DNA from 4 places in the Arthrobacter sp. NPDC056691 genome. Region 4 is predicted to be linked to each of the others. Evidence: riboswitches for the same ligand, from Rfam matches in the RefSeq annotation. Region 4 holds a riboswitch; each other region holds the start of a gene.
The links. Region 4 has a riboswitch for cyclic di-AMP ahead of ACFRAU_RS13705 (C40 family peptidase). Riboswitches for the same ligand answer to the same signal wherever they lie in the genome.

Region 1 (7,724 bases), on a different contig from region 4:
CCCGTTCCTCCAGGGGACGCTCGTGGTCAGCCACCCCGCCGGGCCAGTCAGCCTTGGCATGGCGCATAAGGACCAACCGCTTCTTATGGTGCGCACTCATGGCCCAAGCCTAACGCCAGCCGCCTGGGCCGTTCGGGCGGAGGAGGCTAGATCGAGTACTCCGGAGCGGCCCAGACAACAACCTCCGGGTGCTCGTAGAAACGGTAGCCCTGGCCGCGGACCGTGCGCACAGTGTTGGCAAGGCGTCCCAGCTTGGAGCGGAGGCGGCGGATGTGGACGTCGATGGTGCGCTCGTTCGGCACCTCTTCGGCGTTGCGCCACAGGCCCTCGAGCAGTTCGTCGCGGCCCACGGTGCGGGTGCCGTTCTCCACGAGGTAGTTGAGCAGTTCGAATTCCTTGAACGTCAGGTTCAGGGACTCGCCGTCGAGGTGCACCTCGCGGCGGGCGAGATCGATCAGGACACCGGAGGGACGGGGATCCTGGGCTGGCTGGACGCGGGCAGTCTCGGTGCGCTGCCGGGCGTTGACGGTGGGGTCACCGAAAGTGGAACGGACGACGTCGAGCGCCGAGCCAGGCGCGCTGGCCGGCGCCACAGCGACGGCGGCGTAGCTTTCGGCGCCGGTAACCAGGGACTGGGCGTAGGCCCGGATCTCCTGGGCAAGCTTGGCGATCGAGGTGCCGGCGGCGGCCGCGGTCTCCTCGTCAATGCCCATGTACAGGACGAACCCGCGGGCGACGTTGTCGTTGGGAACCGGGCGGACCGGCGCGGTGGCGGCCGGGGCCACAAGAGGCGTGGGCGCGGTCAGCGGTGCGGCTTCCTCCGCCTGCACGGCGCGCAACTGGCCGTAGGAGTTCGGGTTGTAGCCCTGGGGCGCGTAACCCGGGGCGGCGGGAATGCTGTTGGCCGGGCCTGCCGGGCCGAAAGCGGGGCGGGCGCCGAATCCCTGGCGCAGTCCCTGCGCCTGGCCAGCCTTGTTGGCGTTACGGACTGAGATGTGGACGTATCCGGATGCAACGGTCATGTTTGCTTACCTCAAATGTGAATGGCCGTCATCGCGGCTCGAATGCTTGGTTCCCCGCAATGATTCTGGGGAGGGGCGCCCTACGCTGGGCTGGGGGCGAATGCCTAAAAACTTCGTGGGGTGGTGAAAGTTAGGCGTGCATTCGACAACAGCGCATGTCGGCAGCAGCGGGTGTGCTGGGCCAATATTCTGCGGCTGCAGGTGCTGTTGAGTTCTTGTTCACATTTGAAAGTGTGCAACGTAACAATGAAAACTTGCAAGTAACAATGGACGGAACCGTCCGCATGCTGAGACAAACGGCCGGTTTGTGCGACAAATCACAGTTTTGAAAGCCGCCGATTTTTTGATCCTTTTTCCTGAACGGACGGTCGGAAAGCTGCTTCTACGGAATCTTCTTCGATTTTTCCGTAAATTCGCGCTGAATATTCAATGACATCTGAATTGCTGGAAACCCGCAGCGGCGATAAGCCGATTGTCCAGCTATGACGTAGCCCGGGCGAAGTTTTTTTGCCCACGCGCGGGTTTGGGGTCGTGGTCAAATCCGCCAGAACGACGGCAGCAGCGCCCGGTTCACCTGGGCGCTGCGCCTTCCCGTCAGTCAGCTCGACTGGCTTGATCCGCTGGTTCCGCCCGACTGCGTCGCGGTCCCGCTCACTTGAACGCTCTCCGCCGGAAACGCCGAGCCATCCTTGCCGGCAACAATCCGCACAGTGGCTCCGGAGACGATGTCGGCCACTGTGAGGCCGCCGGTTGCTGACTGCTGGCGCCTCTGCAACATATTGCTCACCACCGTGTCGTCACTGAGTGTGTAGGTCCGCGTGAACCCGTCGGCACTCTTTACTGTCACCGCACCAGAGGAAACGGTGGAAACGGTACCGAGCTGCGCTACCTTCGAGACGTACTCCCCGTTCTCCTCGACGACGTACTCCGAATGAACCGCCGCAGAGACGCCGCTGCCCATGCCGCCGAGGCCGTTGGGCGCGAAGTCGCCGCCCGGCGCCTGCATGCCGCCCGGGCCGCCCATCGACCCGCCATCCTGGGGCAGGCCGCCCTGGGCACCGCCCTGGCTCAACCCGCCCTGTGTTCCGCCCTGCGCCAAACCGCCCTGCGGGCCGGCGGCCGTTCCGCCGGCAGCGGCCGCGTTGCTGCCCAGGCCGTACACGGTGGCTCCTGCGCCGGCGGCCAGAACCGTCGCCGCACCGGCCACGACCAGCCCGCGCTTCATGGTCCACGGCTTGCCGCTGGCAGCCGGTCCGCCGGATTTTCCGGCCGACGGCGGCCCTCCCCAGCCCGCGCCCGCGGTGCCGTCGGCCGGAGGCTGGGCCCCACCGGCACCCCAGCCAGGGTACGGGGCCGGAGAGTTCGGTCCCTGGGCATCTGCGGCCTGGGAGGAAGGGGTTTGGGTGTTCGGATCGCCGCCCGGGGCGGGAGAGTTCGACACGACGGCGTGCGGTGCGGCATGGAAAGCGGCACCGCCGGAGGAGAACGTGCCGAGGGACGTCACCGGTTCAGTTGCGGGTTCCGCGGGTCGGGCGCCGGCTGAATGGGGGTCGTCCGGATTGTCGTCCGCTGCGTAAGCGGAAGGTGCCGGACCGGCGTTCGCGGGGGCCGGCGTCGGCGTTCCCCCGCCAAAGCCCCAGCCGGCGGAATGCCCGTCCGGCTGCGGCGCCGGGGGCAGGGGCGTGGTTTCCGGAACAGGTGAATGCTGCTGTCCGCTCATTGTTATCTCCTTAGGGGTGCGGAAGTGTCCGTTCCAGACTGGAAAGCCTTCCTGTGTTTGGCCTGTGCGGCGCAAGAGCCATGGCTGTGACCTGAAAAATGCGCACGCGCTGCCTTTCAGCTCGCTAGGCTGGGATTCACAGCCGGCGCACAGGGTTGCCAAAGCGGCGGCTAAACACCAGAACGGAGAGTTGTCACATGGCCACTTCGCACTCCATGACCAACAACCTTCCCCAACTGACCCACCCGGACGGCTCCCCCATCCGCGCCCTGGTGGTCGACGACGAGCCGAGCCTCGCAGAGCTCATGAGCATGGGCCTGCGCATGGCCGGCTGGTCCGTGGCCGTCGCTGCCGACGGTCCCGAGGCAGTGAAACTCGCCAAGGAGTTCCGCCCGGACGTGCTGGTGCTTGACGTGATGCTTCCCGGGTTCGACGGCGTCGAGCTCCTGGGCAGGATCCGTGCCTTCGCGCCGGAGGTCCCGGCACTCTTCCTCACGGCCAAGGACGCGGTCCAGGACCGCATCGTGGGCCTCGCCGCGGGCGGCGACGACTACGTCACCAAGCCGTTCAGCATCGAGGAGGTCCTGCTGCGCCTGCACCGGCTGGTCCAGCGCTCCGGTGTGGCCGCCATGGATTCCGCTGAGCTTGTGGTGGGCGACCTCGTCCTGAACCTCGACACCCGTGAAGTCACCCGCGCCGGCGACGAGCTGCAGTTGACGGCCACCCAGTTCGAGCTGCTGCGGTACCTGATGGAGAACCCCAAGCGTGTGGTCAGCAAGGCCCAGATCCTGGACCGGGTGTGGAACTACGACTTTGGCGGCCAGGCCAACATCGTCGAACTGTACATCTCCTACCTGCGCAAGAAGGTGGATGCCGTGCATCCGCCGATGATCCACACGGTCCGCGGCGCGGGCTACGTCATCAAACCGGCAGAGTAGGCCGTGGCAAACCTTTCCGGTGCAGTCCGTACCCAGCGCCGAAGCTGGCTGAAGCCGGGCACCTGGCATCTGCGCACCCGCCTGGTCCTCGTGGCCATGGCCCTGCTGGTGGCGATTTGCGGCGCCATCGGCCTGTTCAGCTACGCCTCGATGGACTCCTTCCTGACCCAGCAGCTGGACAAGCAGCTTACGGAGGCCGCCCGGCGGTCCAGCGACTTTGGCCGGCCACCGCTGGGCAACCCCGGCACCAAACCCGATCCGCTGGGCGCACGCGGCCAGCGGGTGGGGACGGTAACGGCCCGGATCGAGGGCGGCACCGTCATCAGCGCCGGTTTCATTGACAGCGACGCCACCCTCGCCTCGCTGTCCGCCGCGGACGACCAGGTCCTCCTGGAGCTCCGACGCGACGGCGTGCCAGTTGAACGGAAGCTGTCCTCGGGCACCTACCGGCTCGTGGCCGCCCAGGCGCCCTACGGCGACGTCATCGTCACCGGGCTTCCCCTCGCCGAAAAGCAGAACACCCTGACCTCGCTGGTCTGGACCATCACCATCGTCTCGCTGGGCGGCCTCGTGCTGATCGGCCTGGCCGGGACGGTGCTCATCCGGCGCACCATGAAACCGCTGGAACAGCTCTCCGAGGTGGCCACGCAGGTGTCGCGCCTGCCGCTGGACGCCGGTGAGGTGGCACTCGCCGTCCGCGTCCCGCCGTCGAACGCCCATCCCGGAACCGAAGTGGGCAGCGTGGGGCACGCCCTGAACCAGATGCTGGACAACGTCTCCAATGCGCTGGAGGCGCGGCAGGAAAGCGAAATGAAGGTCAGGCAGTTCGTGGCGGACGCCTCCCACGAACTCCGCACGCCGCTCACGGCCATCCGCGGCTACACCGAGCTGATGCGCATGACCGAAAAATTCACCCCGGACGGCCAGCGGTCCCTTGCACGCGTGCAGAGCCAGTCCGAACGCATGACCGCCCTGGTGGAGGACCTCCTGCTGCTCGCCCGGCTCGACGAGGGCCAGCCGCTCAAGCTCAGCGACGTGGACCTCACGCAGCTGGTGGTCGAGACCGTCAGTGACGAAAAAGTCATGGCGCCGGACCGGGCCTGGCATCTGGACCTCCCGGAGGAACCCGTGTCGGTCCGGGGCGACGACTCGCAGCTGCACCAGGTCCTCGTGAACCTGCTCTCCAACGCCCGCAAGCACACCCCTCCCGGCACCACGGTGACCACCGGCGTGATGCGGTCGGCTGACGGCAGCGCTGTGATTACTGTCACGGACGACGGCGCCGGCATCCCGCCGGAATTCGTGGACAAGGTCTTCGCGCGCTTCGCCCGCGCAGACGCCTCACGGGCGACGCCGGCGCAGCCGCCCCTGGCGCCTGCCTCCGCAAGGGCGAAGGGTCCTGCCACCGGTGGCGCCAGTGCGCAAACAGCCCTCCGTACCGCGGATTCGCGGGGAGAAACAGGGCCTTCGCAGGCAGAACCTGGCGTCGCCTCGGCAGAGGGAACCAGCGGCCTGGGACTGTCAATCGTGCAGTCCATCGTGGAAGCGCACGGCGGCACGGTGGAGGTCACGTCCCGGCCCGGCCGGACGGAATTTGCGGTCCGGCTGCCCATGCAAGGCGCCGCGCCGACGCCGTGACTCCCGTTACCTAAATGTGACTTAATCAGAAGCCTCCTGTACCGTCGATATGGTGCGGCCGCCACTAGCGCCGCATCTCCGGATTGACGCCCAGCTCTGCCGCTTCCCGGATTCCGCTACATCAGGCAGAGGCGGGGGAACCAGAGTCCCGGGCTTTCCGCATCAGCCCTTGGGGTGAAGCCGACACGTGAATTTCCGTGCGGCCGGATGACCTCATCCGAACCCGACAGCTAACTCCGCAGGTGTGAGAGGCAATCCACCATGTCTGAATTTAAGACTCAGGCGCGCCCTGAACGCGCCTCAGATCAGTCTGACCGCACGACGTCACGCCAGGGCATTTCCCGGCACCGCGCCGAACCGGCCCGGCCTACGACGGCCTGGGGCCGTCTCACTTCCGGCCTTCCGTCCTTTGGCCGCCGGGCGGCTGTCCTGACCACTGCCGCCGCGGTGCTCGTTGGCGTCGGCGCCGCAGGCCACGCGGCCGACCAGGCCACGCCTTCCGCCGCCGAGCCGGCAGCGGCCACCGCGGACGCCGGGCAGACGCTGAGCTTCGACAAGACGCTGATCTCCGCCCTTCCGGCCCCGTCCGCGGCGTCCATCGCTCCGCAGTCCTCGTCCCAGGCCGCTGCCAAGGAGTCTGCGGCCAAGGCTGCCGCTGCAAAGAAGGCTGCCGCCGCTAAGGCCGCCGCCGCCCAGGCCGCTGCCGCAAAGGCCGCCGCGGCTAAGGCCACCGCCTCTGCCAACGCCGCCGCGGTTGCCAAGGCCAACGCCGCCGCCGTCCAGGCTGCCGCAGCGAAAGCTGCCGCGGCCAAGGCGGCCGCAAAGGCCCGGGCCGCTGCGCCTGTGGCCCTGAACGATCCCTCCGGCGCACAGGCCTACGCAGCCGCCAAGCTCGGATCCTTTGGCTGGTCCGCAGACCAGATGCAGTGCCTGCAGCGGCTCTGGACCAAGGAATCGGAATGGCGCACCACGGCCACCAATGCCAGCAGCGGCGCCTACGGCATCGTCCAGTCGCTGCCCGCAGAGAAAATGGCGAGCGCCGGGGCGGACTACCGCACCAACTACCGCACCCAGATCAACTGGGGCCTGGACTACATCAAGGAGCGCTACGGCTCCCCGTGTGGCGCCCTGAACTGGCACCTCGCCCACAACTGGTACTGACCGGTTTGCCGCGGCCGAACCGGCTGACGGCGAGCATTTCTGCACCGCTTTAAGGTGACCCGAGGGCCCCGAATCCGCCAGGATCCGGGGCCCTCTTGCCGTCCGTGCCCACCCGCGGCCGGCAAAGAGGTGCAGAAATGCGGCCACCACCGGCCGCTCATTCCGGCCGCCAGCGAGCGCTGAAGAACTTCCACAGCCCCTGCACAGCTTCGCCCTAAAACCCTCATAACAGCGGCCGCCACTGTTGATGCATGACCATCACTGACCAGGCCTCCGGAACCCAGCCACACCCACCGCTGCACACCCGGCCGCACGCGCTCCATGGAGCCGGCGCGGCCGGAGATGCCCCGTCCCAGACCCTCATCAGGCATACGCGGCGGTCGCCGATCGATACCTCCACCGCGGTACCGGTCCTGGACGTGACCATCCCGGTCTACAACGAAGAACGCGACCTGGAGGAGTGCCTGCGCCGGCTCCACGCCCACCTGCGCGGCACGTTCCCGCACTCGTTCCGCATCACCGTTGCGGACAACGCGAGCACCGACGGCACGCTCCAAGCGGCCGAACGCGTGGCCCGGGAACTCCGCGAGGTCACCGTGGTGCACCTTGCGGAAAAGGGCCGCGGCAACGCCCTGCGGAAAGTCTGGCTGGCTTCGCCGTCGCCTGTCCTGGCCTACATGGACGTGGACCTCTCCACGGACCTGGCCGCACTGGGCCCGCTCCTTGCCCCGCTGATCTCCGGCCACTCGGACCTTGCCATCGGCACGCGGCTGACCCGCAACTCCCGCGTGGTCCGCGGGCCGAAGCGCGAATTCATCTCCCGCAGCTACAACTTCATGCTGCAGTCCCTGATGGGCGCCCATTTCAGCGATGCGCAGTGCGGCTTCAAGGCCATCCGCGCCGACATCGCCCAGCAGATCCTGCCGCACACCGTGGACACCGCCTGGTTCTTCGACACCGAACTCCTGGTCCTCGCCGAACGGTGCGGCCTCCGCGTCCACGAAGTGCCTGTGGACTGGACCGACGACCCCAATTCCAGCGTGGACATCGTCCAGACGGCACTCGCCGACGTCCGCGGCATGGCCCGGCTCAGCAAGGACATGGTCAGCGGCCGCATCCCCGTCGCCGAGCTTCGCGCGGCCCTTGCCCGCGGCCCCCTTCCGGCCGCATCTCGCAGCCAGGAGCAGAGCCCGGGCGGCAGCCTGTTCGGCCAGCTGGTGCGGTTCGGCACCATCGGCGTGGCAT
Region 2 (7,724 bases), on a different contig from region 4:
CGCATCAAGGCGCTCGAACGCTCCGTGGGGAGCGTGCTGGTGCGGCGCCTCAAGCCGGTCCGGCCAACGCCGGCTGGCGAGCAGCTCCTCCGTTCGGCACGCCAGCTCCTGCTCCTCGCCGACGAGGCGGTCCTTGCCCTGCGCAGGCCGGAGACCACCGGGGAGGACGACGGCGGACGGCCCGGCGCCGGGCGGCTGCGGGTTCCCATTGTGGCCAATGCGGACTCGATCGCGACGTGGCTGCCGCCGGCCTACCGGGAGATTGCGCTCGGCGGCCGCGTGGCCCTTGAGCTGTTGCGCGACGATGAGCACGCCACGGCCGACCTGCTGCGGTCCGGCGATGCCGTCGGTGCGGTCACCGCGGATCCCCGGCCGGTACAGGGATGCACCATCCGGCCGCTCGGCACGATGGTGTACCGGGCCAAGGCGTCGCACAAGTTCGTGGCCAGATGGTTCCCTGGCGGGCCCACTCCGGAGGCCCTCGCCGCGGCCCCCGTCATGCAGTACGACCGGAAGGACACCCACCAGCTCGCTGTCCTCGCACGGGTCGCACCGGACGCCACTCCCCCGCAGCACTTCATCCCCGACTCAGTCCAGTACGTCGAATCGATCCACGCCGGCCTTGGCTGGGGCATGGTGCCGGACCAGCAGGACCCGGCGAACTTTCTCGTGGAGCTCGACCCGGCATGGAGCGAGGACCTGCGGCTCTACTGGCAGGTTTGGACGCTGGACTCGCCGGGCCTCACGGAGGTGACAGACGCCGTCGTCCGCGCCGCCCGGATCCTGCCGCCGCACCGGAAGTAGGTGGAGCGAAATTATGCGGCACGCTGCTCCCGGCCCACCCGTATTCCAGTTGGGGCATCAAGCGCAGCAGCGGCGGGTGCCGATGCACCCGCCGCTGCTGTGTCCGGTTGCCGCCGGTCAGGCGGGCATCCGCTGTTAGGCGTTCACCCGCACGTAAGTGGAGCCGGTGAGCCAGGAGGCCGGGTGCACGATGGTTTCGTTGACGCCGTTCATGCCGCTGCTGATGGCCTGGCCGCCGCCGATGTAGACGCCGACGTGTCCGCCGCTGATCATCAGGTCACCGGGCTGCGGGGAGGAGACCGGAGTTCCGTACTGGTAGAACTGCGCGGGCGCGAGGTCACCGACGGACTTGCCGACGGAGCGCAGGGCCTGCTCCACCAGGACGGTGCAGTCCTGGGTGGCACCAAGCTGCGCCCTGGCGGAGGCCACAATGGCTGCGCCCGCGCCGCTGGCTGCCGGAGCGGTTGCTGTTGCCGGGGTTATCGACGCGGAGGCGTTGTAGATTCCCATGCCGGCGGGCTCCGGGACGGCCGGGGCTGCAGGAACGGCCGGAACTGCAGGGGCCGCGGGAACAGCAGGGACCGCGGGGACCTCAGGCACTGCGGGAGTTACCGGCCCTGCGGGAGCCGCGGCCGCGCCGGGCCCCGGGATGAGGATCTGGTCACCGGGGTAAATGACGGAGGCCAGGGACAGGCCGTTCTCCGCGAGCAGTGCATCGAGGCTGACGCCGTGGCGTGCCGCGATGGCGCCGAGGGTGTCGCCGGGCGCAACGGTGTGCGACGCGCCTGCAACAGCCGATCCTCCGTCTGCCGGAGCCGGGACTGCCGGCGCAGGGGCCGGGACTGCCGGAGCCTGCGCCTGGGTGGGTGCGGCGAGCGCCTGGCCCGCGACGGACTTCACAGCAGCAGCGGCCGGGGCCGGGGCGGACTGTGCAGCGCCGCTGGCCGGAATCTCGGGCGCGTAGGCACCTGCGTGGGCAGGTGCCCCCGCGCCGAAGAGGAGTCCGGAAGCGACGGCGGCGGCGGCCGCCGGCTTGGCAACCGAGGCGGCATTGGACTTGAAGGAATACGACAGGCCCTGCAGGGCGATGGACGTCGTCGGGGTGGCGCGATGGCGCGCGGGCGTGAACTTACGTGACATGGTTGATGTGCCTCTCCCATGCCTGCGGGGTTAGCTGTCGGGTTCGGGTGGGAGTCACCCGGTCCTGCCCGCTGCTGGGCGCAGCGCCTGGACTTAACCCCTAGGCCTTGGCGCGCAAGGCCGGTACTAAGGTGGTTCCCCCGTCCCTGCCTGTTGGTGATAGCGAACGGATCCCGGTCAGCGGCAGGGCTCGGCATTCTGCCCGGGATGCCCTGAGCGGAACCAGGGCACCGGCCGAGGCTACCGCACCCCCGCACCAAAAGTCACATTTCGGTAACGGCGGCGGTTGAATAAGCAGTTGAGGAACCAGTGCAGGAGGGTGCAGACCCCAACACCCTACAGGGCCTTCACCGCGCCCAGCACCTTCGTCAGGGACTCCTTCGCGTCGCCGAACAGCAGCGTGGTCTGCGGCTCGAACATGAGGTCGTTCTCGATCCCGGCGAACCCCGGCCGCATGGAGCGCTTGAGGAACACCACCTGACGCGCGTCCGCCACCTCGAGGATTGGCATCCCGTAGATCGGCGAGCCGGCCGTGGTCTTCGCGGCGGGGTTCACGACGTCGTTCGCGCCGACCACCAGCGCGACGTCGGCGGTGCGGAACTCGGAGTTGATCTCGCCCATTTCCTTGAGCGATTCGTAGGGCACGTTGGCCTCGGCGAGCAGCACGTTCATGTGCCCCGGCATGCGCCCGGCCACCGGATGAATGGCGAAGTCCACGCGGGTGCCCCGGGATTCCAGGGCCTGCGCCAGCTCTGCCGCGGTGTGCTGCCCCTGCGCCACGGCGAGCCCGTAGCCGGGAACGATGATCACGCGCTGCGCGTAGCCTAGCAGCACCGCCACGTCCTCCGGGCTGGACGAGCGGACCGGACGGTCGCTCACGGCCGTGGATCCCGCCGTCGAACCTCCCCGGAACGCGCCGAACAGGATGCCGGCCACGCTGCGGCCCATGGCCGCGGCCATCGCGCGGGTGAGGATGGTGCCTGAGGCGCCCACGAGCGTGCCGGCCACCACCAGCAGCACGTTCCCCAGCACCAGGCCGGACGCCGCAACCGCCAGGCCGGTGAACGCGTTGAGCAGGGAGATGACGATCGGCACATCCGCGCCGCCCACCGGCAGCACCAGCAGCACGCCCGCCGCCAGGCCCAGCAACAGGAGCAGCAGCGCCAGGACCAGCGAACCGCCCGTCACGACGGCGGACGCGGCCCCGACCGCGGCAAGCAGGACCGCCCCCATGAGCACCGGCAGGCCGGGGAACACCACGGGACGGGTGGTCATGAGCTCCTGCAGCTTCGCGAACGTCACGGCCGAGCCGGCGAAGGACACCGCCCCCACCAGCAGGGTGAAGGCGACGGCGACACGCACCCAGGCGTCCTCCGCATGCGGCAGTTCCAGCAGCGCCACGAGCGCGGCGGCGCCGCCGCCCACGCCGTTGAACAGCGCAACGAGCTGCGGCATCTGGGTCATCTTGACGCGCCTGGCCACGGGGGCGGCCACACCGGAGCCGACAACAATGGCGCCGAGGATCAGGGGGACATTGTCCAGCCGGGTCGAAAAAAAGACCGTGACGACGGCGATCAGCGCACCAAAGGCGCCGATGAGGTTGCCCCGGCGGGCGGTGCGCGGGGAGTTCAGGCCCTTCAGCGCCAGGATGAAGAAGACGGCGGCCGCGAGGTACAGCAGGGCGGTGACATTGGGGTCCAGGAGGATCACCGCGTGGCCTCCGTGTTTTCCCTGGCGTCACCCTGAGGTTCACCCTGGGTGGGTTTGGCCGGTTTGTCGGGTTTGCGGCCGCGGAACATCTCGAGCATGCGGTCGGTCACCACAAAGCCGCCCACCAGGTTCGCCGTGGCAAGAACCACGGCCAGCAGCGCCACCGCGAGGACCCAGGGGTGCGTGGCCTGGCCGGCAACGATGATGGCGCCCACCAGGATGATCCCGTGGATCGCGTTCGCGCCGGACATCAGGGGCGTATGCAGCGTGCTGGAAACCTTCGACACCACTTCGAAGCCGACAAACACCGCAAGCACGGTGATGGTCAGCAGGCTGATGCCGTCCATCAGGCCACCCCTTCGTTTTCCGACGCAGTCACCGGGTCATTCGCCAACTCGTCGGCGAGTTCGAGCGCCGCGAGAGCCTCGGCCGTCGGCGGGTGCCGCACCACGCCGTCGTGCGTCAGGCAGGCACCTGCGATCACGTCGTCGTCGAAATCCGGGACTACCGCCCCGTCCTTGGTCATCAGGGCCAGCAGGTTGGCCACGTTCTTCGCGTAAAGCCGGGAGGCGTCCGTGGGCATGGCGGACGGCGCGTCCTTCAGGCCGACGACGGCGACAGTTCCCCTTCCGTCGGCGGTGGGGACGTGGATGTCCCGGCCGGGAACAGACCCCTCGACGTTGCCGCCTGACTCGGCGGCGAGGTCGACGACGACCGACCCGGGACGCATCCCCTGCACCATCTCGCGGGTCACCAGGAGCGGGGCGTGCCTGCCGGGGACGGCCGCCGTCGTGATCAGCACGTCGGCATCGGCGACGTGCGGTGCCAGCAGCTGCCGCTGCAGGGCGCCGCGGTCGGCGCTGAGCTCGCGGGCGTACCCGCCGGCTGCCTCCGCCGTCTCCAGGTCCAGCCTGATGAACGTGCCGCCCATGGACGTGACCTCTTCCGCAGAGGAGGGCCGGATGTCGTTGGCGGAGACGCGGGCGCCGAGACGCTTCGCCGTTCCGATTGCCTGCAGCCCGGCCACGCCGACGCCGAGTACCAGCACCCGCGCGGGCGGGACGGTTCCGGCGGCGGTCATGTAGAGCGGAAAGAACCGCGGCAGGCGGATGGCGGCTTCGAGGACGCAGCGGTAGCCGGCCACGAGGGCCTGCGAGGAGAGTGCGTCCATGGACTGCGCACGGGAGATGCGGGGCACGAGTTCCAGCGCGAAGGAGGTGACCCCGCGTTCGGCGAGCGTCCTCACGGTGGCGAGTTCGGACGACGGCGACGCCAGACCGACCGTGACGGCCCCGCGCTTCAGGGCCCCCGCCGTCGGAAGTTCCAGCGGACGGACGTGGGCGAGGATATCCAGCCCGGCGGGATCGAGGTCGGCGACGATGTGGGCTCCGGCTTGGCGGTATTCGTCGTCGGCATGCCCGGCGGAGACACCCGCCCGGGATTCGACCAGCACCTCCAGGCCCAGTCCTGCCAGCTGCTTCACGGTTTCCGGCGTCGCAGCGACCCGCCGTTCGCCTTCCCTGCGCTCCCGCGCTATGCCCAGCTTCACCCGCCACTTCCTTCCAACGGGTGCAGCGGCGCCTCTGCTCCTCCTGGAGGGTCCGGACCTTCGCGGTCGGGTGGACGGAGCGGCGCTGCTGCACGTAGTTGGCTAGAGTCTATGGCCCAAGTCCGTGTGGCGGGAGGGTGACCCGTCGACAGGGCCTAGCGTCCGCTGGAGAAGTCCGCCGAAATTCGCTCAGCCGTGGTCACGATTTCCTTGCGCACGGATTCCAGATAGGCATCGCGATCCGGCTTGGCGGCCACAGACTGTGCCTGCAGAGACACGTTAACGGCCGCCACGACCTTCGGGCCGTGATAAACAGGTGCGGCCACGGACATCAGCCCCAGCTCCAGCTCCTGGTCCAGCAGGCACCAGCCCTGGGCCCGGACCTTGTCGAGGACGGCCAAGAGGTCCTTCACGGTGCCGACCGCGCGCGGGGTGAGCGGTTTGATCTCCGCCGCGGCCAGGTATTCCTTCAGCTGCTCCGGGGGGAGCCCGGCGAGCAGCACCCTGCCCATCGATGTCGCATAGGCGGGGAACCTGGTGCCTACGGTGATGCCGATGGTCATGATCCGGCGCGTGGTGACCCTGGCGATGTAGGCAATGTCTGTCCCGTCCAGCACCGCGGCGGAGGTGGACTCACCGAGCTTCAGCGACAGCTCCTCCAGGTGCGGCTGGGCCAGTTGCGGCAGGGAGAGCCCGGAAAGGTAGGCATAGCCGAGCTGAAGCACCTGGGCCGTGAGCGCGAAGGTCTTGCCGTCGGTCCGGACGTAGCCGAGTTCCACCAGCGTGTGCAGGAAACGCCGGGCCGTGGCGCGGGTGAGATCGGTGCGGGCAGCAACCTCGGTGAGCGTCATGTCGGCGTGTTCGGTGTCGAACGCGCGGATGACCGCCAGCCCGCGCGCGAGCGACTGCACGTACTGGTCGCTGGCCGCCGGCGCCCCATCCTTGGGCGGGCGGCCGGCCCGGGGCGTGGTCCCTGCTGCTGCGTCGGTCATGGTTACCAATCCTATTAGCGCGAACGAACACTTAAGCCCCGCCCCGAAGCGCGAACTGGCAGCTAATGCCCTCAGATCGGGGATTTGAGGGCATCTGCTGCCAGTTCGCGCGGTGATGGAGGCTAATGCTCGACGGCGGGGGCTGCAGTGAGGGGGACGGGCACCAGGGCCTGGAGTTCCTCGAGGGTGCAGCCGAAGGTTTCGCGGACGCGGACGCCGTCGGGGCCGGTGAGGAACACGGCTTTGTCGGTGTAGACGCGGGTCACGCAGCCCACGCCGGTCAGCGGGTAGGTGCAGGATTCCACGATCTTGGAGGCGCCTTCGCGGGTCAGGAGTGTCATCATCACGAACACGTCCTTGGCGCCGGTGGCGAGGTCCATCGCGCCGCCCACGGCGGGGATCGCGTCGGGGGCGCCGGTGTGCCAGTTGGCGAGGTCACCGGTGGCGGAGACCTGGAACGCCCCGAGCACGCAGATGTCCAGGTGTCCGCCGCGCATGATCGCGAACGAGTCGGCGTGGTGGAAGTAGGACGCGCCCGGGAGTTCGGTGACGGGGATCTTGCCGGCGTTGATGAGGTCCTCATCAATCTGGTCCCCGGTGGCCACCGGTCCCATGCCCAACATGCCGTTCTCGGTGTGCAGGGTGATGTTCTGCTCCGGCTGGAGGTAGTTCGAGACCAGCGTGGGCTGGCCGATCCCCAGGTTCACGAACGAACCCGGTGCGATGTCGCGGGCCACCAGCCGGGCGAGGTCGTCCCGGCCCAGCGGGATTTCGGACGTCTGGATGGACATTTCTACAAGGCTCATCTCAGGCCACCTGTCCTTTCAGGTCAGTGCCGGCGGCTGCGGCACCGCTGGAATCAATACGGACGATGCTGTTGACGTAAATGCCGGGCGTCACGACGTTCTCCGGGTCCAGCGAACCGGTCGGCACGATCTCGGAAACCTGCACGATGGTGTGCTTCGCGGCGGCGGCCATGATCGGGCCGAAGTTCCGGGCCGTCTTTCGGTAGACCAGGTTCCCCACGCCGTCGGCCTTCAAAGCCTTGATCAGGGCGACGTCGGCGTGGATGGGTGTCTCGAACACCTGGCCGCGGCCGTCGATGATGCGGGTTTCCTTGCCCTCGGCCAGCATGGTGCCGTACCCGGTGGGGGTGAAGAACCCGCCGATCCCGGCCCCGGCGGCGCGGATCCGTTCGGCCAGATTGCCCTGCGGGACAAGTTCGAGTTCGATCTGCCCGGCCTTGTACTTGGCGTCGAAGTGCCAGGAGTCGGACTGCCTTGGGAAGGAGCAGATCATCTTCCGGACCCGGCCTTCCTTGATCAGCAAAGCGAGGCCCTGGTCGCCCTGGCCGGCGTTGTTGTTCACCACGGTCAGGTCCGTGGCGCCGGACTCCAGCAGCGCGTCAATCAGTTCGAACGGCTGCCCGGCGTTGCCGAACCCGCCGATCATCACGGTGGAGCCGTCCTTGACGGCCGCGACGGCCTCCCCGACCGTGTCAACGAAATTCAGCATCTCTTAGCCCTTCA
Region 3 (7,724 bases), on a different contig from region 4:
GAAGTACAACCTGTGGCTGTCCGTGGCGCTGCCCGTCATTGCCGGCGCCGCCGCCGGCGTCGACAGCCCGGGATCCAATACGTGGGCCGGCGGTGCCGTTTTCCTGGCCTCCATGGCCGTCCTTGTCGGACTGGCTTCGCACGAACTGTGGCGGCTTGAACCCGGGTACTCCCGGGTGAGAATCCCCATGGCTATCGCGGCCGGAGGGGTGGCCTTCTTCTACTCCTGCCGCCTGGTGGTGTTCCTCATCCAGGGGCCAAACGGTCCCGTTTTCACTACCTACTTCGGGTCGGCGGTGACCACCATGGTCACCATGGTGCTGCTGGTGGTGGTTTCCTTCAGCATGGCGGGCCTGAGCACCGAGCAGCAGACGCGGGCGCTGCGGACGGTCGCCACCCAGGACGGGCTCACGGGCCTCCTTAACCGGGGAGCTTTCCTGGAGGCGGCGGCCGAAGAGCTGGAACGCAGCAAGGCCGCCAACAGCGGCGGCTCGCTGATCCTCGCCGACCTGGATCACTTCAAGTCGGTCAATGACACCTTCGGCCACGCGGCGGGCGACCTTGCACTGCAGGCATTCGCCGAGGCGTGCGGCGCATCGGTCCGGTCCACGGACGTCGCCGGGCGCTACGGCGGCGAGGAGTTCATCCTCCTGCTTCCCGGCGCGGGCCCCAAGAGCGCGGAAATCATTGCGAGTGAAATCAGCAGGAGGCTGGCAGGGCTGCACATCCCGGAGCTGCTGCGGATGCCGACCGTCAGCTACGGCATTTCCACCTACAACGCGAAAACGGCCGATCTCGACGAGGTGATCGCGGCCGCGGACGTTGCCCTCTACGAAGCCAAATCGCAGGGGCGGAACCGCACGGTCAGGGGCTAAGAGCTCATCCGGTTCCCCAGGCACCGGATCCGGAATGCATGGGGGACAATCCGGACCCGGCGATCCTGACTCGCAGCCGGAGACTGCGGTCTTTCATCAGGCACAGCCAGTGTTTCCCACCATCCTTGTAGAAAGGTGGGAGCACCTTGGGGGATGGCCGTGTTCCGCCGCCCCCAAGGCAGCGGAACACGGCGGTTTCTTCAGTTCTGCTAGGCCGCGCGAACAAACGTGACGGGGCCCGTGGCGGTGAGCCAGGACAGCGGGTGGGCCATGGTGGCGTTGATGCCGTTCATGCCGCCGCTGATGACTTTGCCGGCGCCCGCGTAAATTGCCACGTGGCCGGACTGGACCACCATGTCGCCGGGCTGCGGGGTGGAGACCACCACGCCATGGTTCAGGAACTGCATGGGCGCGAGGTCACCCACAGGGATGCCGGCCGCGCCGAGGGCCTTCTCCACCATGGCGGTGCAGTCCTGCGTGATGCCGATCTGGGCGTAGGCCGACGCCAGCATGGTTGCGTTGACGCCCGCGGCAGCCTTGACGGGTGCCTTCGGGGCCGGAGCGGCAGCCTTGACGGTGACCTTCGGTGCGGCCGCGGCCGGCGCAGCTGCAGCCTTGGGGGCCGCGGTAGCAACGGGCGCGGCAGCGACGGTGGCGGCTGCAGGTGCCGCGGCCTTCCTTACTGCCGGCTTTTCGACGACGGGTGTTGCCGCCACGGGGGCCGGGGCCGACTTGACCGCGGGGCGTTCAAACTCGATCCTGACGCTGGAGGCAGCGTTCAGCGGAGCCTGGACCTGGCTGGCGGCCGCGGCGGTCGGTGCCTGCGCCGGCTGGGCCGGAACGTTCGCGGCGTTGGCTGCGACGCTGCCGGTGAAGGCCAGCCCGGAGGCGGCAAGGATGGCCGCAGCACGGCGGCCAGAAATAATGCGGAACGACATGAAGAAGCCTCTCCCGATGCCTGCGAGGTGAGCTGTCGGATTCGGATGGGAGGCACCCGGCCGCGGTCCTGAGCGTGGTCAGGAACTGCGCGGCTTCACCCCAAGACCCGCTATAAGCGGGCCGAAAAGTGGTTTCCCCGTCTCTGCCGGACATGGGTCTTCGGTTGGTTCCTCGGGCTGCGGCAGAGTTAGGCAATCAGCGCGGGAGTGCCCTATCGGTGAAAAAGGCACGTTTTCCACCGTACGGGAGGCATCGCTCAATGTCACATTAAGGTAACGGCGCCGTGTCGTTCACTTCCGGCTTGCCCGCGTCATGTAGAGGGGCGGGGCCTGATTGGTGTGGTGAGCCTCACTCTGCGGCGTTGAGCTTGCCGGCCAGCCGTTCCCGCATCTGAATGCTGGCCGAGTTGAGGCCGATCAGTTCCACCTCCCGGCCGTGCCTGCGGTATTTCTCCGTGACGGAGTCCAGCACGGCGATGGTGGAGGCATCCCACAGGTGCGAGGCGTGCAGGTCGATCACCACGCTGTCGATGTCCGGCTCGGCGTCGCGGGCGTAGTTGAACTGCGTGTAGAGGTCGTTGGAGGAGGCGAAGAACAGTTCGCCGTCCACAGTGTAGGTGGCCACCGTCCGGCCGTTGAGCTCCACTTCCGTACGGTCGACGGTGGCGAAATGGGCCACGCGGCGGGCGAACATCGCCATCGCCGCCAAAACCCCGACGCCGACGCCGATCGCCAGATTGTGCGTGACCACCACCGTGCCCACGGTGATCAGCATGACGGCGGTTTCCGATTTGGGCATCCGCTTCAGCGTTGCGGGTGCAACAGAGTGCCAGTCGAAAGTGATGGCCGAGACGAAGATCATCACCGCCACCAGCGCCGCCATGGGGATGAGACCCACGATGTCGCCCAGGGTGACCACCAGCACCAGCAGGAAGGCGCCCGCGAGGAACGTGGACACCCGGCTCCGGGCGCCGGAGCCCTTGACGTTGATCATGGTCTGCCCGATTACCGCGCAGCCGCCCATGCCGCCCAGGAACCCGGTGACGATGTTGGCCACGCCCTGGCCCCAGGATTCGCGGGTCTTGTTGGAGCGGGTGTCGGTGATGTCGTCCACAAGCTTGGCCGTCATCAGGGATTCCAGCAGCCCCACCAGCGCCATGGACAGCGAGAACGGTGCGATGGTCTGGAAGGTTTCCCACGTCAGCGGCACCTGAGGGATGAACAGCGTGGGCAGGCTTTCCGGCAGCTGGCCCTTGTCCTGGACGGCGGGCACGTCGATCCCGGCCACCACGGTGAGGACCGTCAGGAGGACGATGGCCACCAAAGGTGACGGCACCGCCGTCGTGATCCTGCGGAAGCCGACGACAATCAGCAGGCCCGCGGCGACCAGCGGATACACGGGCCAGGGAACCCCGATCAGTTCCGGCAGCTGGGCCATGAGCACGAGGATGGCAAGCGCGTTCACGAAGCCCACCATCACCGAGCGCGGGATGAACCGCATGAGCCGGGTGACGCCCAGGACGGCGAGCAGGATCTGAAAGACCCCGGCGAGGATCACCGCGGCAATCAGGTGGTCCAGCCCGTGGCTGCGCATCAGGGGCGCGATCACCAGGGCGACAGCGCCTGTTGCGGCCGAGATCATGGCAGGCCGGCCGCCAACGAAGGAGATGGTGACCGCCATGGTGAAGGAGGCGAACAGCCCGATCCGGGGATCCACGCCGGCGATCAAGGAGAACGCGATGGCTTCCGGAATGAGGGCGAGGGCCACCACCAGTCCGGCGAGGGCCTCGGTCTTGAGGCGCCGCGGGGAACGGAGAGTGGCCCGGACGGACTGGAGCTGTTCGGGCTTCATGGAACTCTATTTCTTGGTCTGGCGGTAGCGCTCGATCTGCTTCAGCCGCCGCAGGAGGCTGTCGCGCCGCGGGTGGGGAACGGCGTCGGGCGCCTCGGCGGTGAGGTCGATATGTTTGGTGCCGTACTGCCACAGCAGGAGGTCATCCAGGAGGCGGTCGGGACCGGGGGAGTAGCGGTGGTCCAGGGCCCTGCGGACCTCGGTGATCCGGTTGGCGCTGAGCAGTCCGGCGAGCTGCACGGTCTGCTTGAGTCCGTGGGCCGCCAGGAGTTCGGCCGCCCATCCCCAGTCATCATCCACTTTACGGTCTACGTGGGGAAGCAGGGTGCGCCAGACATCGCGGATGCGGTTGGGGGTGAGCTGTGCCGCGCCCTCGCCGTCCACGTCCCAGTAGCTGCGGACCTCCTCATAGCGTTCATGCAGGTCGGCGAAGGCGCTCTCCACGGTTTCCAGCATGGCGGCGGTGGCGGTGAACTGGCGGTCGAAGTGCGGCGTCCAGGCGCGCGGGTCCTCCGCCTTGAACCGGATGTCGTGCTCGATCTCGCTCCAGGCGTGCGCGAAGACGGTGCGGATCTGACATTCGAAGAAGTAGCTGCCGTTGGGCGGGACCTCGGGGTTGAACACCTGCTGGTAGTTCTTCACGACGTCGTTCTGGATGGTGCGCAGGATCAGGTGCCGGCTGGAGTAGCCGTACGTTCCGGACTCGATGGAGCCGATGTCCTTTTCGCGGTCCCCGCGGCAGTCGAAGAGGTGCCGCTGGCGCTTGATCAGGTTGGCCACCAGTGCGTTCTCCGCCGGCAGCTTGGTGATGACGCGCACGCCCACCATGTCGTTGAGGGTCCGGAACGGGTCCGGGAACTTAAGGAGCCGTGGGCCGCCCTCTTCCAGTGGTTCCTCGGTCCGGGAGATCTTCTCCCGGAAGGAATCCGCCGACTTGGTCCGGCCGGTGACGAACAGCGGGGTGACCTCGGTGTCCTTGAGCATGGTCCGCAGTATCTGCAGGACTTCCCGGGTGACAAGCTTCAGGGCAGGCCGGACACGCTCATAGAGTTCCACGCTTTCCTGCACGGAGTCGCGCTGAGTGACGTCCAGGCGATCCCAGTTGCTTGCCATGGTTCCAAACTATCAAGGCGGCGCCACAGCGCGCCGGTGACACCCCTGCCACTGCAGCCCCTTCTGCCCCGCGGAAGCGGCGTCCATGTAGGCTCGGCACATGGCTGTTGTGCGCCGTCGTGCCTGCAAGCCCGGACCCCGGGCGCGCGGGCGGCGGCAAGGGGGGCCAGGCGCCCCGTTCGAAGGATCCTAGGAGGATGCAGTGAAGCGGCAGAAGTACCACTACGGTGACCACCCCAGCCAGTGGGGCGAGCTCTTCCTGCCGGAGACACCTGCCGCACGCAACGGCAAGCCGCCCTCCGCCCGCGGCGTCGCTGTGGTGATCCACGGCGGCTACTGGCGCTCGCAGTACGGCGCCGAGCTTGGCGAGCCGCTGGCCAAGGACCTTGCGGCGCACGGCATCGTGGCCTGGAACCTGGAGTACCGCAGGGCAGGTAACGGCGGCGGCTGGCCGCGGACCTTTGAGGATATCCTCGCCGGGATCGACAAGCTCCGCCAGGTGGCGGGCGAGCACGACCTCGACCTGAACCGCGTGGTGGCGCTGGGCCACTCGGCCGGCGGCCACCTGGCCGTCTGGGCGGCCGGCAGGGACCGGCTTGCGGGACTCGGTGCGGCCGACGCCGACCGCCAGGTCGGCCGGAACCTCAACGGTGAAGCCGTCCACCTGACAGGCGTGGTCAGCCAGTCCGGGCTGCTCAACCTCGCGCAGGCGGAATGGCTGGACCTCAGCAACGGCGCCGTCAGCAACTTCCTGGGCGGCTCCGCCGAAAGGTACCCCAAACGCCATAAATACGCCGACCCGATGAGCGCCGTGCCGCTGACCATCCCGGTCTACGCGGTCCACGGGCTCGACGACGACACCGTGCCGGTCAGCCAGTCCGAGGCCTACGCCACCGCCGCCCGCGCAGCCGGAGCGCCGGTCCAGGTGGTCAAGGTCCCCGGCGACCACTTCTCACTGATCGACCCGAAGACCCCGTCCTACCGGAAGTGCCGCGAGCTGGTGCAGGAGCTGCTGCAGCTCTAGGCTCCTGGGCGCTGGCCGGGGAACTCCTGCGGCGTCCATTCGTTGCACTGATATAGGCCCGGCCGGTCAATCCACTCCGGCGGTAAGTATGCTTATCATCAACCGCGAATGCCGCAGACGCCACAACGGAGGGACATTGCCTTGTCTGATCTCACTGCTATCGCCCTGATCTGCACGCTCACGCCGTCGCCGTCGTCATCCAGCAGCGAACTCATGGCCAGCCATGTGCTGGACGAGCTGGCCAAGAACGGCGTCCAGACCTCATCCGTCCGCGTGGTGGACCTGGACATCAAACCCGGCGTGGAGGTGGACATGGGTGGCGGCGACGAATGGCCGGCGCTGCGGACCAGGATCCTGGCCGCGGACATCCTGCTGCTGGCCACGCCCATCTGGATGGGACACCCATGCAGCGTGGCGCAGCGCGTGGTGGAGCGTCTCGACGCCGATCTGCAGGAGACCGACAGCCAGGGCAGGCCCATCATGTACGGGAAGGTGGGCCTCGTGGCGGTGGTGGGCAACGAGGACGGAGCCCACAAGGTGGTGGCCGACATGCAGCAGGCGCTGAACGACGTCGGCTTCTCGCTTCCCGCGCAGGGTTCCACATACTGGGTGGGCGAGGCGATGCAGACCGTGGACTTCAAGGATCTCCCGGAGGTTCCCAAGAACATTGCCCACTCGATCACCAGCATGGCCCGCAACGCCGCACATCTGTCCCGGCAGCTCCGGGCCGCCCCGTACCCCGCCGATGAGTGAGATTCCGCCAATGGACTTGACCCGGAAATGGACGCCGGTTGCTAGCAGCGTCGGCAAGGAGGACTCTTGTAGGTGGGGACTGAGGTACTTTTGTATATTACGATCCCGGGTTTCACTAGGAGATACACATGGGTGAACCCATCATGCGGTGGACAGCTTGATCCGGCTTCGAAAGCTGGCGCGCGCGGCGTCTGTACTGACAACTCCCCTGGCCCCGGAGGACATCCTCGCGCTCTTTGACCCGGTGTTTTCCGCCCGGCAGCTGCGCGGCGTGGTCACCAAGGTTGTGCCTGAAACAGCGGATTCAGCCACCATCCATTTCCGGCCCGGCCGCGGCTGGAAGGCCCATAAGGCAGGGCAGTGGGCGCGGATCGGCGTGGAGCTGGACGGCGTCCGGCACTGGCGCTCCTATTCGCTGAGCGCCCCGGCGGGGGAGGACCCCGCCATCACGGTGAGCGACATGGGTGCGGTGTCCGGCGTCCTGGTCCGCAACACCAGGCCCGGGGACGTCCTGTTCCTCGCGCCGCCGCAGGGCGACTTCGTCCTCCCCGAACACCCCCGGCCGCTCCTGATGCTCACCGCCGGCAGCGGCATCTCCCCCGTGATGTCCATGGTCCGTACGCTGGTGCCGCACCGCCCAGACGCCGACGTGGTGCTGGTCCATTCCGCCCGCATGCCGGAGGACAGTATCTTCCGCGAGGAGCTTTCCGAGCTCGCGGACCAGTTTCCCAACTTCCGTGTCACGCACTGGTTCACGGGGGAGCGCGGCCGGGTGGACTTTGGCTCCGCCGCCGGGCTGGACGCCCTGTGCCCCGACTGGCGCCGCCGGGCTGCCTACGCCTGCGGCCCGGAAGGGTTCCTCGACGATGCTGAAGCCCTGTGGGCCGCCGAAGCGGCCGCCCACTCCAAGGACCCCAAGTCAGCCCGGACAGGCGGGGCCACCGGCCCCTTCGCGGCTGACCCCGTCAACCTCATCATCGAACGCTTCAACACCAGCCTGCTGGGCGGCGAGGGGCACGACGGCGGTTTGGTCACCTTTGAGGCCTCCGACCGCGAGGTGGAGGCCGACGGCGACACCCCCCTTCTCGACGTCGGCGAAGACGCCGGCGTCCTCATGCCCAGCGGCTGCCGCATGGGCATCTGCCACAGCTGCCTGCTGCCCCTGCGTGC
Region 4 (7,724 bases):
AGTTCTTCTGCGGCGCGAAGTAGTAGACGTCGGTCTGGGCCACGTCGACGTCAAGGCCGCCGGCAGCCGATGTGGCGTCCACCAGCACCAGCGCGCCCTCGTCGGCGCCGTTCACCCGCTGGACGGGTGCGGCAACGCCGGTCGAGGTCTCGTTCTGCGGCCAGGCGTACACGTCAACGCCGGCCTCGGCCCTGGGGGCGGGGCAGGTGCCGGGCTCGGACTTGATGATGGAGGACTCCGCAAGGAACGGTGCCTTGTTCGTGGCCGCTGCAAACTTGGACCCGAATTCGCCGAAGGACAGGTGCTGTGCCTTCTCTTCCACCAGTCCGAAGCTGGCAACGTCCCAGAACGCGGTGGAGCCGCCGACGCCGAGGACCACCTCGTAGCCTTCGGGGGCGCGGAAGAAGGTGCTCAGGCCTTCGCGGACGGAGCCCACGAGGTTCTTCACCGGGGCCTGGCGGTGGGACGTGCCCAGGAGCGTCGTCGCGGCTGCGGAGAGAGCCTCGATCTGCTCCGGCCTGACCTTGGAGGGACCGGCGCCGAACCGTCCGTCCTTGGGCAGGAGGTTTGCGGGAATAGTGATGCTGGTGTCGCTCACAATGGCTCCAATTTTCGGCATGGAAAGTGCGGTTCGGCTGGGTCGGGGCGATGGCCGGCAGGCAACCATGACCGCCACGAAGCCCTCCTTATTCTGCCCGAACCGCGGATACCGCGGGAACACGCCCCCGTCATAGTCCAGTCATTGAGACAGCGCCGTCGTCCGCCGTGCGGATTATCCGGAGTAATTCAAAATAGGCTAAGCTGGCACTGAACGTACGGGCAGAGCGCCGGTGCTGCGCCGCCGTCATATACGACCGCCGCTGCAGCTTGCCGGATCCCGGTGCGGCGGGCCCGCGGTACGGTGGGACGGACACAATACTGTGCTCGAGGAGCTGAGCTGAATGACGGATCTGATCGACACCACGGAGATGTACCTTCGCACCATTCTGGAGCTGGAGGAAGAGAACATCGTGGCGCTTCGGGCACGCATCGCCGAACGGCTCCGCCACTCGGGCCCAACCGTCTCGCAGACAATTGGCAGGATGGAGCGCGACGGCCTCGTCGTCGTCTCCGGTGACCGCCACCTTGAACTGACCGAAGTGGGCCGGAAGCGCGCCACCGAAGTGATGCGCAAGCACCGGCTCGCCGAACGCCTCCTCGCCGACGTCATCGGCCTTGATTGGGCCTACGTCCATGACGAGGCCTGCCGGTGGGAGCACGTCATGAGTGAGCGCGTGGAGCGCAGGATCTACGAAATGCTCGACCACCCCACCGAGTCGCCGTACGGCAACCCGATTCCCGGCCTGGCTGCGCTCGGCGGGCCGCCCGCCCGCCCGTTCTCGGACGGCGTGGTGAACCTGCTGGATGCCATGACTGGCTACGGCCCGGAATCCAAGGTCACCGTCAGCCGCCTGGCGGAACCCATCCAGGTGGAGCCGGAGCTGCTGCTCCAGCTGGATGAAGGGGGGATCCGGCCTGGCGCCGTCGTCTCGCTCGAACGCGTGGGGGAGTACATCTCGGTCCGCGTGCCCGGGTTTGAGGGTGCCCTTGAGCTCCCGCCGGAAGTTGCCGCGCACGTGTTCGTGCGCCTGGACTAGCTCCCAACGGGCCCGTGGGCCGGGTGCGGCTTCCTGTCTGACATCTGCAGGCAGGATGACCTACCACTTTTGCACAGGGAATATAACGGAATTATTACTGCGCTTCTTTAATCGCCTATAGTTAAACGGCAACGCCGATACTAAAGCGTTACCTGATCTGGAGCCGAACCTTGCCAGCAGATCAGTAGTACGAGTCACCCACTGGCAGGGGCGGGGGAACCACAACCGGCTGTTTCAACAGCCTTGGGGTGAAGTCCGCAGCAGCAAGTCTTTTCCGCAGAAGGAATCCTCTCGGGATACCCCTGTGCCGGAACGGCTTGTTACGGCGGACCGGGTCCGAACTCTCTGACCCGAATCCGACAGCTAACTTCGCAGGCTATCCAGAGAGGAAACAGTACTTGTCCATGCAGAATGCCCGGGGCCGCCGCCGCGCGACCGGTCCCGCTCCGGAGCCGCGCCTCGCGGAGGCCATTGCCGCGGACCGTCCCCGGGACGCCCAGCGTGAAGCGCGCCGCCGCCGGGGTCCCTTCCGGCAGGTTACGGATTTTGCCTCGGCCAGTGGCGTGGGGCAGAAAGCCGGCGTAGTCCTCGCTGCCACCGGCCTGCTGCTGACTGTTACTGTCCCCGCCACCAGCCCTGTCCTGGCCGCCGGAGAGCCGGGAGGGGCGTCTGCGTCCGCTGCCTCGGCCCAGCCGAAGGTCTCGGCTGAAGCGGCAGCAAAGATCGACTTCAGCCGCACGTCCGTCTCCACCACCGGCGACCCGGACGGAAAGCTGAAGCAGCTCCTCAGCGCCCAGTCAGCCGGCAGCATCAGCCGTTCGGCCTCGGTGGGTACCCTGGGCGGCCCGCTGACCACGCTGGTCAGGTCCTCGCCGTTCGGTTACCGGGTCAGTCCGATCACCGGCGGCGCCGGCGAGTTCCACCGCGGCCAGGATTTCGCTGCCCAGTGCGGCACCCAGGTGCTTGCCGCGGCCAGCGGTAAGGTCACCTTTTCGGGATGGCACCCCTATGGGGGAGGCAACCGCGTGGTGATCGATCACGGCAACGGCCTGGAGACCACGTACAACCACCTGTCGTCCTCCAGCGTCCAGGTTGGCCAGAAGGTCACCCGGGGCGAAGTTATCGCCCTCAGCGGGACCACGGGCGCCTCCACGGGCTGCCACCTCCACTTCGAGGTGATGGTCAACGGGGACGTCGTTGATCCCCTCGGCTGGCTCTGAGCCACGTCGAGCGAGCACTCTCATTCCTGTGACACGCCGTGACCTGAATGTGACATTGGCTCCGAACTGCTGTACCGTCTAAACCGCGTCAACTTTTCCGAAGTTGACGCTCTTGAGTGGATTGCCTAACTCTGCCACCGCTCAAGGTCCGTTCGCATTACATCGTCTGGCAGGGGCGGGGGAACCAATTTTGGTCTTCGCAAGAAGGCCTTGGGGTTAAGTCGCAAAGCTTCCCAGGAAGCGGAGCGGCCGGGTGACTCCCATCCGAATCCGACAGCTCACCTCGCAGGCATTGGGAGAGGCTACCTTCGTGTCTTCACGCCACAATGCCGCGCGCCACCGCGCGCAAACGGTTCGTATGAACCCGTTGGACTCCGTGTCCAAGGCGGTTAGCGCCAATGCCGGCACAGTAGGTCGCCAGGCAGCTGTTATCGCAGCTGCTTCAGGACTCATCCTGAGTGTTGGCATGCCTGCCAACGCAGCCGACGCCAACATTGGTGTTTCCGCCTCCTCGGAGACCGGATCCCAGGCCGCACAGCTTGCTGTGACCGCCGCGCCCACCGCCACTGTCTCTTTCGAGCGTCCTGCTGTCACCACCGTGGCAGCCCCGGTCGCCGAAGCCATCGCTCCGCAGTCGAACGATGAGAGCCAGACGGCCGATGCAGGCCAGGCCGGCGACGAGAGCGCCGGTGCGGCCAAGGCCGTCACCGCAAAGTCCACTGATGGTGCGGCCTCCGCAGCAGCTTCCGGACTGGCAGCAATCGCGTACACCGGCATCGGCAGCCCCTACGTCTGGGGCGGCACCACGCCCAGCGGCTGGGACTGCTCCGGCTTCACTCAGTGGGTTTACGCACAGGCAGGCATCAGCATTCCCCGCGTCAACGCGTGGAACGCCATGAAGCCCACCTCCACGCCTGCTCCCGGCGACCTGGTCATGCAGAACGGCGGCGCCCACGTGGGCATCTACGTCGGCAACGGCATGATGATCAGCGCGCTGAACCCCTCGCAGGGCACTCTCCTGCACGCGGTGTCCGCAACGGGCACGTCCGCTTTTTACACCCTTCGCTAAAAATCCGATTCGAGGCGGGCCGGCTTACCCCCAAGATGCCGGCGCGTCGATAACCCACGGCCTGCTACCGCGGTCTGTGGAACACGAAAGAGAGAAACTTTAATGACTACACGTGCGACCATTGCACGGCACCGCGCCGAGGTCACCAAGACCAACTCGCTGGCTGTCATTGCCAAGGCCGTCGGCGACAACGCCGGTGGCATGGGCCGCCAGGCCGCAGTTATCGCTGCTGCTTCGGGTCTTGTCCTGACCAGCGGCATCGCCGCCAACGCTGCTGAGGCCAACGTTCAGCGCGAATCCGTTCCGGCTTCCACGCTGGAGGTCCAGTCCGCTGCGCCGGCCACCATCTCCGCTGCTTCCAGCATCGCCATCTCCTACGAGAAGCCTGCTGTTTCCACCGCGCCGGCTCCCGTTGTCGAGGCTCCCAAGCCTGTAGTCAAGGTCCAGGAAGCCACCCCCGCGGTTGACGCCGCTCCGGCTGCTGACGCAGCACCGGCAGTCCAGGCCACCGCCGCCGTCGAGACCGCTGCCCCGGCAGCGCCGAAGACCACGGCTGCCAGCGGCCAGGGTGCTGCGATTGCTGCGGCTGCCTACGCACAGCTGGGCGTCTCCCAGGACTGCACCGCGCTGGCCACCAACGCACTCGCCGCCGTGGGCATCCACTACCACGGCTGGCCGGCAGGCTACCTGTCCCTCGGCCGCACCGTCAGTGCTGCTGAAGCCCAGCCGGGCGACCTCGCCTACTACCAGAACGGCGGCATGGGCCTGGCCCACATCGCTGTGTACGTCGGCAACGGGCAGGCCGTCCACGGCGGTTGGAACGGCGGAACCACCGCACTGTTCAGCGTGAACGTCGGCTCCGGCCCCGTCTTCATCCGCGTCGGCGGCTAAGACACCCCAAAGCATTACGGAAGGACCCCCGCCAACTGACGGGGGTCCTTTTTTGCCTTGCGTCCGCATGAATTTTTGGTGACACGCCATGACGATGCTTGTGTTCGATTCGCTCATCTGCCTACTGAGTGTTTACTCTTATGGTGTCGATCCATAGCCCGGACATGCAGAGGGCAGCCGGCCCTCGCGCCTCTGCCGGGTGCGGCCGTGAAGAGGTATGTGCATGCGCACACTCGTTCTGAATGCTGGATATGAACCGCTGGCGGTAGTGACCTTCCGCCGGGCGCTGGTCCTTGTGCTCACCGGAAAGGCAAGCGTGGTGGCCGAAGGCGACGATCCTGTCGTCGGGCCGCAGGACATCATGGGCCGTCCGTCCGTGATTCTCCTTAACCGCTACATCCGCCCCCGGTACAACATGATCACCGCGGTGAGCAGGCGCGGTGTGCTTCGCCGTGACGGACACCGGTGCGCCTACTGCGGCAAGGCAGCTCACACCATAGACCATGTCCAGCCCAAATCCCGGGGCGGTGCCGACTCCTGGGAGAACCTCGTTGCGGCCTGCCTCCGCTGCAACAACGTCAAGGGTGACCACACGCCCGGTGAAATGGGCTGGAAGCTCCGGTTCGATCCGGCTCCACCGGTGGGCACCATGTGGCAAATCAAGGAGCTGGAGAAGCCCACACCGGCGTGGGATCCGTTCCTGCTTCCGGAAAGGGCAGCCTGACGCTCGCCTGATCATCACGGCATTACGCTGGGTGTGTGGACTTTGACGCAATAATCCTGGCCGGCGGCCGCTCCTCGCGACTGGGCGGCTCAGCCAAGTCTGCCCTGATGCTCGACGGCGCCACCCTCCTTGAGCGCTCCGTCGCGGCAGCCGCGGGCGCGCGGCAGGCTGTTGTGGTGGGACCCGAGGCGGCGGGTCTTCCAGGTGGTGTCCTCAGCACGCGTGAGGATCCGCCCTTTGCGGGTCCCGCGGCGGCAATCGCCGCCGGCCTTTCCGCGCTTCGGGGGGCAGGCCGCGCTGACATGGTCCTGGTCCTCGCGTGCGATATGCCGCGCGTTGCCGATGCTGTCCACGCCCTGCTGAACGCCCTGCCCGGCGAGGGTGGTGACGGCGTCATCGCGGCGTCCGCCGACGGGCGGCAGCAGCCGCTGGCGGGTTTTTATAGCACAGCTGCGCTGGAACGCGCCGTGCAGGACGCCGCCGCACGCAACGCCTTGGTGAACGGGTCAGTCTTCGCCCTCCTTGCTAGTCTTGACGTGCAGGCTGTGGTTGTCCCTGCCGGCTCCACGGATGACGTGGACACCTGGGACGATGCGGCCGCGTTGGGAGTAGCTGTCCGGGAGCAATGACCCGCATTCCGGACCGCCGTGAATTTGGAGGCAGGCATGAAAAGCCAGGACGAGACGCTTGAGGAATGGTGCCGTCTGCTGCTGCGGGCCTTTGAGCTCGAGGACGTCGACGTGGACATCAACGAGGTGTTGTCCGTCGCGGGAGTGGCTGCACACTCCGTGGTGCGTCCCGCTGCACCCCTCACCACGTTCATAGCCGGGCTCGCCACCGGCCTTCAGTGCGCTGCGGGCCAGGCGCCGGACGTCCTGGCGATGCACAGCGCCATGGACGTGGCCCGTACCGCCGCCAAGGCCTACGCTGCCGAAGAGGCGCGGGCGGCGACAGGTTCCCCGGCCGCGGGTTCCGCCGGAACTTCGGCGCCCAGCGGGACTCCGGGGGAATGACAGCCGCGCCCGAGCACCGCTCCGACGACCCGCACACTTCAGCTCAGCCAACCCCTGCAGGGGACGGAGCTGCTGCAGGGGATGGAACTGCCTCCGGCACCGAACCGGCGCCTGACACAGACGCTGCGCCTGACACCGACCCCGCGGACGACGCCGCACCCGCCGCGGCGGGGGAACAGGAAGCACCAGGGGCGCCGGACGCGCATGCCAAGCACCTGGCTCACACCTGGGAGGAGGCCCGGCAGGCCGCCTTCGACTGTGCCGCCCCGATTCCGGCGGCACCCGTTCCCCTGCGCCTCGCCGTGGGCCGGACACTGGCCGCGGACATCACCGCCCACCAGGACATGCCGCACTATGCGTCGTCCGCCATGGACGGCTGGGCCGTTAACGGAAGCGGCCCCTGGATCCTGGCCGAGCCGGGGCAGCGGCTGGCACCGCACCAGGCGAGCGTGATCGTGACGGGCGGACTGATTCCCGCCGGCGCCAAGGCGGTGCTGCGCACCGAGAGCGGTGTGATCTCCGCGGACGACGACGGACTGCCTGTCCTGACGCTGGGCGGCGCCGCCCGCCCCGGCGAACCCAGGAACGGCCAGCACATAAGGAAAGCCGCAGAGGAGGCGGCTGCCGGGGACGTGCTGGTCAGGGCCGGCGTCGTGCTTAACCCCGCCCATGTGGCCCTCGCCGCCCTGGCCGGGTACGACGAGGTGAAGGTCCTCGGCAAGCCCGTGGTCAAGCTGCTGCTGACAGGTTCCGAAGTGGTGGAGCAGGGGCTGCCCGAGCCCGGGCGCGTGCGTGACACGTTCGGGCCACAGCTGGCCACGGTGGTGGAAATGCTGGGTGGACTGTGCCGTGAACAGGTCCGCATCGGGGACGGTTACACGGAATGGCTCGAGGGCCTCGAAGACTCAGGCATCCCCGAGGCACTGAACTTGCCGGCCGACGTCGTCATCACCACCGGTGGAACCGGCCGTTCCGGTACGGATCATTTTCGGCGTGCCGTGGCGGAACTGGGCGGTCGGCTGATCATCGACGGCGTGGCGATGCGGCCAGGCCATCCCGCCGTCCTCGCCGAGTTGCCGGACGGACGCTTCGTGCTGGGACTCCCGGGAAACCCGCTGGCGGCCATGATGACCCTGTCCACGGTGGGCGCGCCGCTCCTGGCGGCTTTGG

Region 1: it holds a riboswitch for cyclic di-AMP, as region 4 does, so the genes downstream of both, ACFRAU_RS09670 (hypothetical protein) here and ACFRAU_RS13705 (C40 family peptidase) in region 4, are expected to answer to the same signal.
Region 2: it holds a riboswitch for cyclic di-AMP, as region 4 does, so the genes downstream of both, ACFRAU_RS20295 (LysM peptidoglycan-binding domain-containing protein) here and ACFRAU_RS13705 (C40 family peptidase) in region 4, are expected to answer to the same signal.
Region 3: it holds a riboswitch for cyclic di-AMP, as region 4 does, so the genes downstream of both, ACFRAU_RS11940 (hypothetical protein) here and ACFRAU_RS13705 (C40 family peptidase) in region 4, are expected to answer to the same signal.

Annotation. Positions count from the first base shown of each region.
Region 1 covers NZ_JBHTXX010000009.1:15,879-23,602, forward strand. The annotation lists gene ACFRAU_RS09645 (SixA phosphatase family protein) at 1-100, opposite strand, end outside; gene ACFRAU_RS09650 (winged helix-turn-helix domain-containing protein) at 147-1,022, opposite strand; gene ACFRAU_RS09655 (hypothetical protein) at 1,621-2,742, opposite strand; gene ACFRAU_RS09660 (response regulator transcription factor) at 2,940-3,680, shown strand; gene ACFRAU_RS09665 (ATP-binding protein) at 3,684-5,318, shown strand; cyclic di-AMP (ydaO/yuaA leader) riboswitch at 5,423-5,574, shown strand; gene ACFRAU_RS09670 (hypothetical protein) at 5,580-6,479, shown strand; gene ACFRAU_RS09675 (glycosyltransferase) at 6,731-7,724, shown strand, end outside.
Region 2 covers NZ_JBHTXX010000031.1:11,082-18,805, reverse strand. The annotation lists gene ACFRAU_RS20300 (ArgP/LysG family DNA-binding transcriptional regulator) at 1-804, shown strand, start outside; gene ACFRAU_RS20295 (LysM peptidoglycan-binding domain-containing protein) at 940-1,944, opposite strand; cyclic di-AMP (ydaO/yuaA leader) riboswitch at 1,951-2,119, opposite strand; gene ACFRAU_RS20290 (NAD(P)(+) transhydrogenase (Re/Si-specific) subunit beta) at 2,281-3,654, opposite strand; gene ACFRAU_RS20285 (NAD(P) transhydrogenase subunit alpha) at 3,651-4,001, opposite strand; gene ACFRAU_RS20280 (Re/Si-specific NAD(P)(+) transhydrogenase subunit alpha) at 4,001-5,203, opposite strand; gene ACFRAU_RS20275 (IclR family transcriptional regulator C-terminal domain-containing protein) at 5,359-6,195, opposite strand; gene ACFRAU_RS20270 (3-oxoacid CoA-transferase subunit B) at 6,318-7,001, opposite strand; gene ACFRAU_RS20265 (3-oxoacid CoA-transferase subunit A) at 7,003-7,710, opposite strand; gene ACFRAU_RS20260 (thiolase family protein) at 7,714-7,724, opposite strand, start outside.
Region 3 covers NZ_JBHTXX010000012.1:59,772-67,495, reverse strand. The annotation lists gene ACFRAU_RS11945 (GGDEF domain-containing protein) at 1-874, shown strand, start outside; gene ACFRAU_RS11940 (hypothetical protein) at 1,084-1,812, opposite strand; cyclic di-AMP (ydaO/yuaA leader) riboswitch at 1,816-2,017, opposite strand; gene ACFRAU_RS11935 (SulP family inorganic anion transporter) at 2,162-3,664, opposite strand; gene ACFRAU_RS11930 (GTP pyrophosphokinase family protein) at 3,671-4,777, opposite strand; gene ACFRAU_RS11925 (alpha/beta hydrolase) at 4,980-5,801, shown strand; gene ACFRAU_RS11920 (flavodoxin family protein) at 5,943-6,554, shown strand; gene ACFRAU_RS11915 (ferredoxin reductase) at 6,712-7,724, shown strand, end outside.
Region 4 covers NZ_JBHTXX010000015.1:79,432-87,155, forward strand. The annotation lists gene serC (phosphoserine transaminase) at 1-598, opposite strand, end outside; gene ACFRAU_RS13695 (metal-dependent transcriptional regulator) at 942-1,637, shown strand; cyclic di-AMP (ydaO/yuaA leader) riboswitch at 1,789-2,030, shown strand; gene ACFRAU_RS13700 (M23 family metallopeptidase) at 2,042-2,857, shown strand; cyclic di-AMP (ydaO/yuaA leader) riboswitch at 2,970-3,163, shown strand; gene ACFRAU_RS13705 (C40 family peptidase) at 3,234-3,926, shown strand; gene ACFRAU_RS13710 (NlpC/P60 family protein) at 4,029-4,817, shown strand; gene ACFRAU_RS13715 (HNH endonuclease) at 5,041-5,541, shown strand; gene ACFRAU_RS13720 (molybdenum cofactor guanylyltransferase) at 5,577-6,170, shown strand; gene ACFRAU_RS13725 (DUF6457 domain-containing protein) at 6,207-6,554, shown strand; gene ACFRAU_RS13730 (molybdopterin molybdotransferase MoeA) at 6,551-7,724, shown strand, end outside.